Linked DNA regions of Tunturibacter gelidoferens. The protein of the gene in region 1 interacts with the protein of each later gene in a pairwise test. Links are inferred from orthologs where the notes say so. Each region holds a gene or a part of one and is shown on either strand. Other genes may lie near its edges.

Evidence for each region.
Region 2: the proteins of gyrB (region 1) and gyrA interact in binary tests that used the Escherichia coli proteins (3 or more experiments, as listed by UniProt). The link is inferred for Tunturibacter gelidoferens from one-to-one orthologs.

The regions. Positions count from the first base shown.
Region 1 is NZ_CP132938.1:511,414-514,953, reverse strand. Bases 39-3,260 are described here. They hold gyrB (DNA topoisomerase (ATP-hydrolyzing) subunit B), read right to left. Parts: upstream 2,891-3,260; coding sequence 239-2,890; downstream 39-238. Other genes in these bases: RBB81_RS02730 (MMPL family transporter), read left to right, coding at 39-183. Also shown: more of RBB81_RS02730, read left to right, coding at 1-38; RBB81_RS02720 (hypothetical protein), read left to right, coding at 3,312-3,540. UniProt on the Escherichia coli protein: DNA gyrase negatively supercoils closed circular double-stranded DNA in an ATP-dependent manner to maintain chromosomes in an underwound state.
Region 2 is NZ_CP132938.1:843,596-847,394, reverse strand. What follows is about bases 237-3,717. They hold gyrA (DNA gyrase subunit A), read right to left. Parts: upstream 3,341-3,717; coding sequence 437-3,340; downstream 237-436. Other genes in these bases: RBB81_RS03940 (TonB-dependent receptor), read right to left, coding at 3,520-3,717. Outside these bases: RBB81_RS03950 (hypothetical protein), read right to left, coding at 1-144; more of RBB81_RS03940, read right to left, coding at 3,718-3,799. UniProt on the Escherichia coli protein: A type II topoisomerase that negatively supercoils closed circular double-stranded (ds) DNA in an ATP-dependent manner to maintain chromosomes in an underwound state.

The DNA.
Region 1 (3,540 bases):
AACTTCCTGGTAGTCAAGATGATCGGATTTACCCTGGCGGTCGCCGTATTTATCGACGCGACACTGGTTCGTATCGTGATCGGTCCCGCGCTCCTTCGCGTTGCAGGCGATTGGAATTGGTGGCCCGGCGGACTCGACACGACCAGCAGGGAGCCCACCACCACGGCAGCGAGCCGCGAATAAAGCTACCTTATTCGCGGCTCAACTCCGTCGTCTCGATCCAGAGCCAACCTACAGCCTAGATATCCAGGTTCTTCACGTCCAGGGCATTCTCTTCGATGAACTTGCGCCTGCTCTCTACGTCCTCACCCATCAGGGTCGTAAAGATCTCTTCACAGGCCGCGATGTCTTCGAGCTTCACCTGCAGCAGCGTACGTCGCTCGGGATCCATCGTCGTCTCCCATAGCTGCGGAGCCGTCATCTCACCCAGTCCCTTATACCGCTGAACCTGATACTCCTTCTTGCCTTGTTCGATCACATACTCGAACACTTCGCGCGCCGTCTTCTTCTCGACCGGATCTTGAGACGCCTTGCTCGCTCTCTTGCTTGGCTTTACCTCTGCCACCGTTCCTGGAGCCGCGGCGAGCTCCGAGACACCTTCTTCCGAAGCAATCTCCTCAGCCTCTTCTGCAGCAGTCTCCGCTTTGGTCTTTGTCGCATACTCGATAAAGAACGGAGCCACTAACTGCTCCTTGATCTGTGCATGCTTGGCCAGCATCTGCCGGCTCTCCGGGGCTGAAGCCAGCGCCCAGTCAATCGTTCTCACTGCGCCCTGCGCATCGGTATAGCTAACCGAGTAGCTCCTGTGCTCCTCGTCCATCACGACGTCGCCAACATTCTTGAACTGGTAGGTCTTCTGCATTCCCACTAGCCGCTCGCGCATGGCTTCCACCTTGGCCGGTGTTTCGAAGTCCACGCGTCGCACAGAATCCTTACCCTCATGAGCAAACAACTCAGCGAACGCCTGCGTCACGTCATCATTCCGCAACCGCTTCTGCACCTTATCGAAGAAGCTAAGATAGTCGTTCAACTGGCCCATGTACTTCGTCAGTGCAGCGCCTTCGAGCCTGCCGCCGTCTTTGCCGTAACGAATCACCATGCCATCCGACGCACGCTTCACCATCACGCTCACATACTCGCGATCGTCTTTGATGTACTGCTCGAACTTGCCCTTTTTGATGCGATACAGCGGCGGCTGAGCGATATAAACATGTCCCCGCTTGATCAGCTCCGTCATATGGCGGAAGAAGAACGTCAACAACAGCGTGCGGATGTGCGATCCGTCGACGTCAGCATCGGTCATCAGAATCAACTTGCCATACCGCAGCTTGCTCGCATCGAAGTCGTCTTTGCCGATGCCGCAGCCCAGCGCAGTAATCATGGCGCGAATCTCTTCGTGCCCCAGCATCTTGTCGTAGCGGGCCTTCTCCACGTTGAGAATCTTTCCCTTCAACGGCAGAATCGCCTGGAACTTCCGGTCGCGCCCCTGCTTGGCCGTTCCACCCGCGCTCTCTCCCTCGACCAGATAAAGCTCACACCGATCCGGCTGCCGCTCCGAGCAGTCTGCCAGCTTCCCAGGCAGTCCGCCGCCATCAAGAGCACCCTTGCGCCGAGTCAAATCCCTTGCCTTACGAGCAGCCTCACGCGCTCGCGCTGCATCGATCGCCTTATTGATAATCTTCTTCGCAACCGAAGGGTTCTGCTCGAGAAACGCACCCAGCCGCTCATTCACAAACGCCTGCACCGTTCCTGCGATATCCGAGTTCAGCTTGCCCTTCGTCTGTCCTTCAAACTGCGGCTGGCTAAGCTTCACGCTGATCACAACAACCAGTCCTTCGCGCACATCGTCCCCGCTCAGGTTCTCCTTCACGTCCTTGAACAGACCCAGAGACTGCCCCGCCGCGTTGATCGTCCTGGTCAGCGCTGTCTTGAAGCCCGAGAGGTGCGTGCCCCCATCAACCGTGTTGATGTTGTTCGCGAAGGTAAACACGGTCTCGGAGTAGGCATCGTTATACTGCAGCGCAATCTCCATGGCCACGTTGTCCCGCTCGGCCTCCATGTAGATCGGCTTGTCATGCAGCACCGCCTTGCCCTTGTTCAGGTGCTTGATAAACTCCGCGATCCCGCCGATGTACTTGAACTCCTGGTGCTTGTACTCCCCGGTCTTCGAGTCCGTCGTGCGCTGGTCCGTCAGATGGATCTCCAGCCCCTTATTCAAAAAGGCGAGCTCCCTCAACCGTTGCGCCAGCGTGTCGTAGTTGAACTCCGTCACCGTAAAGATCGACTTGTCCGGCAGAAAATGCACCTTCGTGCCCTTGCGCGTCGACGAGCCCATCTTACGCAGCTTGCTGATCGGCGCACCCTTCGAGTAGTCCTGCTCCCACGCATGACCATCGCGCCAGATCTCGACGTCAAACTCTTCGCTCAACGCATTGACGCAGCTCACGCCGACGCCATGCAAACCACCCGAAACCTTGTAGTTCGACGCATCGAACTTACCGCCCGCATGCAGCATCGTGAGAACAACCTGCACCGCCGGCATCTTCTCGCCGTTGATCACCTTGTCGTCGACCGGAATTCCACGGCCATCATCGACCACCGTAATCGAATTATCGACATGGATCGTCACATCGATCTTCGTCGCATGCCCACCCAGTGCCTCGTCAACCGAGTTATCGACCACCTCATACACCAGGTGATGGAGCCCCTGCTCGCCGGTAGAGCCGATATACATCGCCGGTCTCAGACGAACCGCCGCCAGGCCTTCCAGAACGGTGATGTTCTCGGCCGAATAGCCGCCGCCTTCTTTTCCTTTTGCAGGAGCGTCCTTGATTTTGCCAGCTTCAAGCTCTAAAAGAGCACCTTCGGTGGGGATTGCAGTCGATGCCATGTATCTCCGTTCAGCGGTTGCTGAAGTTGCAGGATTTTCAGCCCGTCCCGTGTCCGCGCAATCCGCGAAAACCCGCGCCGTTACAGCGCTTTACACACGTTCTAGCCTGACTCTCAGTGTCTTAAGTATAGCACGCGGAAGGGGCCTTGTACCCCTCCCCGCACCTGCCCTGATCCGTCCCGCACTGCAATCCCTGGCCCATCGGTAACCAGCGCCGCTGCTCCGAAAGTTGTACTCCCCTAACCCATGCGGCTTGTTATGCTTCGGCTCGTAACTCCCCGAGGTGAACCAATGAAATTGAACCGTTTGATCGCTGTCTCGATCGTTGGATTCTCACTGCTCACAACCTCCAGCTCAGCCTTCGCCTGTGATCATGATCACGATAGCGGCAGCTCGTGGTCCTGGTTCGGCTGGTGCCATCATGATCACGACCATGACCACGACGGTGGTGGTAACGGCGGCAACGGCGGTAACTGCCCCGGCCACGGCGGCAGCAGCACTGGTGGTGGCGGCAGCAGCAGTGCTGGTGGCGGCGGCAGCACTGGTGGTGGCGGCAGCACTGGTGGTGGCGGCAGCACTGGTGGTGGTGGTTCCTCCGTTGGTCCAAAGGGATAACGGAACACGTAATCCTAACTACCCGACAAACGCTC
Region 2 (3,799 bases), 330 kb from region 1 along the record:
CTCATACTTCTTCAACAGCAGCATCGTGTACGTCACCAGCGCACAGAAGAAGAACATCAGGTACAAGGCGATCATCCAGAACTCAATCAGCTCGTGCTTGACCCTCTGCGTGAAGCTGCCCTTCGTCTTCTCATTGCTGCTCATGGCAAATTCTCCTACGCAGCCCGCCCGCTCATTTCAGGGCGCTGACACGGAAGCCAGAAAAGAATAGCAGCCTCCCACCCACCGCATTCCCAAAACGGGAACCCCAAAAAATAAACCCCGAAGACGTGGCGCATTTTTAGAGCCCAAAAAACACGCTGCTAAAACACCACGTTCACCACGCAATCCACCACGTCCACACCACCAATTCACCACGCGAAAACGCCCGTTTTTGCCAAAAACCTCAGCAAAAACGGGCGTCACCACATCATAAAAAATTACCGCAAACAGAAAACTACTGCAGCAAAGTTCCCTCTTCCGGCTGAGTCTTAGCCTCCTCCGGAGGAATCACCACAGCCGCCGCCACCTTATCCTGATCCTCAAGATCCAGCAGCTTAACCCCCTGCGTACTACGCCCGGCGGCCCTAACACTCTTAGTATCAATGCGAATGATCTTCCCAAACTGGCTGATCACCATCATCTCCGTCGTGTCATCCACCAGCTGAATGCTAGTAACCTTGCCGATCTTAGGAGTCGTCTTCATATTGATAACGCCCTTACCGCCACGCGACTGCAGGCGATATTGATCCACATCAGTTCGCTTGCCAAACCCATTCTCACTCACCGTAAGCACCAGGCAAGGCGTCAAACCCAGCTGTTTATCAAGCTTTTCAAGCTTCGCCGCAACCTCAGCCGAAGCCACCGGAGCAGCCAGCTCACCAGGCTCAGCCAGCTCCAGCGGCTGCCCCTCAGTCGACTCGGTAGCCTCGTCAATCGCCGCTTCCACCTGATCCGTAAGCCCTTTCTGAGCAGCACGTTCCAGCCGTTGCTTGTTGCGCGCCTCGTTCGAAGGCGTAACTGCCGCCCCGATCACATAGTCCCCCTTCTTCAGCGTAATGCCACGGTTACCGGTAGCCGGCCGCCCCATCGGACGTAAGTCCTGCTCGTTGAACCGGATAGCCATGCCATCATGCGTAGCCAGGAAGATCACCTGCTGACCGTCCGTAATTCGCGCAATGATCAGCTCATCATCCTTCTCAATATTGATCGCGATAATTCCACGCGCCATCACATTCGAAAAGTCTTTCAACGCTGTCTTCTTCACCGTGCCATTGCGCGTCGCAAACAGGATGTACTTCGAGTCCTCTTCCAGATCGCGAACCGGCAGAATGGTCACCACCTTCTCCCCAGGCTGCAGCGCGACCAGCGAAGCCATAGCCTTGCCTTTGCCGGCAGCGCCAACATCAGGGACCTCATACACCTTCAGCCAGTAGACGCGGCCCGTATTTGTGAAGCAGAGAAGATAGGCATGCGTGGAGTCGATGATGAGCTGCGCGACAAAGTCCTCTTCGCGAGTCTTCATGCCAAGCCGCCCAGTACCGCCACGACGCTGCTGACGGTAGATCGAGATAGGCGTGCGCTTGAGATAACCAGTGTTGGACACCGTGACTGCCACCTGCTCGTCAGTGATCAGATCTTCGAGCTGCAGCTCGGCGGTCTCATCAATGATGGTCGTGCGGCGAGCATCGCCATACTTGTCGCGAATCTCGGTAAGCTCTTTGACGATGACCTTGCGCAACTTCGCCGGTGAAGCAAGGATCGACTCGAACTCCGTGATGTTGTCGCGCACCTCGGCCAGTTCCTTGAGCAACTCATCAATAGAAAGCTGCGTGAGGCGGTACAGCTGCAGTTCGAGGATCGCGTCGATCTGTTTGTAGGAGAGGATCAACGTGCCGGTCGTGCTAAAGATCATATCGACGCCGTACTTAGCCGGGTCCAACGTGACGCCGCGCAGCTCCGTACCGCGCAGGTTGATGCGCTTGTTCGAGAAGTAGGAGAAGAGGTTTTCGCGAGCATCGGCACGGCTGGACGACTGGCGAATAATCTTGATGACGTTGTCGAGATGATCGAGCGCGATCTGATATCCAAGCAGAATGTGTTCGCGGTCGCGAGCCTTCGCGAGCAGGAAGGCAGTCCGGCGGCGGACTACTTCTGTGCGGTGATCGAGGAACGCCCGGATCGCCTGATCGAGCGGGAGCTCCTTCGGCTGACCGTTATGGACGGCCAAGAAGATCATCGAGAACGACTCCTGCATCTGGGTGTGCTTATGAAGCTGGTTGAGAACGATCTGGTGCTCGGCGCCGCGCTTCAGCCCGATGACGATGCGCATCCCGTCGCGATCGGACTCGTCACGGAACTCGTCGCGTGCGATGTCGGTGATGACGCCTTCATTGACGAGTTCGGCGATACGTTCGATGAGCTTGGACTTGTTGACCTGGTAAGGAATCTCCGTGACGATGATGGCCTGACGCCCGCCGGAGATGTTCTCGATGGACGCTTTGGCGCGCATCATGAAGCGCCCGCGGCCAGTGCGGTAGGCCTGGGGGATATTCGTCTTGCCGAACAGGTAGCCGCCAGTCGGGAAGTCCGGTCCAAGCACGTGCTCCAGGACGAGGTCGAGATCTGGTCGATGATCCTGCGGGGACTTCTGCAGCAGCGAGATACACGCGTTCACAATCTCGGTGAGATTGTGCGGCGGAATGTTCGTCGCCATACCGACGGCAATGCCGGAGCTGCCGTTGACGATAAGGTTCGGAATGCGGGCCGGGAGCACGGTAGGTTCAAGCGACGACTCATCATAGTTCGGAGAGAAGTCGACCGTGTCGTAGTCGATGTCCGCGAGCATCTCACCGGCAAGCCGGGTGAGGCGGGATTCGGTGTACCGCATGGCCGCGGCGGAGTCACCGTCCACGGAGCCAAAGTTTCCCTGACCGTCTACTAATAGATAGCGGAGAGAAAATGGCTGGGCGAGCCGGACCATGGTGTCGTAGATGGCGGAGTCGCCATGGGGATGGTAGTTACCCATCACGTGGCCGACGACCTTGGCGGACTTGGTGTACTTCTTGTTGAACTGGAGACCCATCTCCTGCATGCCGTAGAGGATACGGCGATGAACAGGCTTGAGACCGTCGCGCACATCGGGCAGAGCGCGGCCGATGATGACGGACATGGAGTAGTCGAGATACGACCTCCGCATCTCCTCTTCTATATTGATGGAGAGCATAAACGCAGCACCCCGGCCCTGGACGGTCGAGCCGTCCGGAGGAGATCCTGCGGGGGGAGGGTTGTTGGAGTTCGCGTCCTGCGGGGAGGGTGCGTCAGGGTTCTTCGGGTCTTGCGGAAACAGATCATCAGCCATGGTGTACTTCCATGATAAATGCTTGATTTGGCGGGGTAAAGCGGTCCTCGGCAAACAGATTGTAAGTGGGCAAACACACGCAGAAAATGCAAGACTTACAGACTTTTGCCAGCGCAGCCGTTTTATCGACAAAAAAAGGGACGGGCTTTAGCCCATCCCTTTTTTGTTGCAATCTTCAGTTAGAAGAAGAGTTTCCCGGACAGTTGCATTGTGCGGGCATTGTTGGCGAAGACCTTGCCGGGCTGATTGAAGAACGCGTTATCAACCCTTTGGAAGTTGATATACGTCGTTGTATTGGAGGTCGAGTTGATGTTATTCACCGTGCCGGGAGTGTATTGAGCATGGTTGAGTACGTTATAAGCCTGCGCTCCGAACTCGATTGAGTATCGTTCGCGGAATGTGACGCGCTTCAAAAGTGACATATCGAAGTTATTAATTGGACGAGTAGGCAAAGTATTA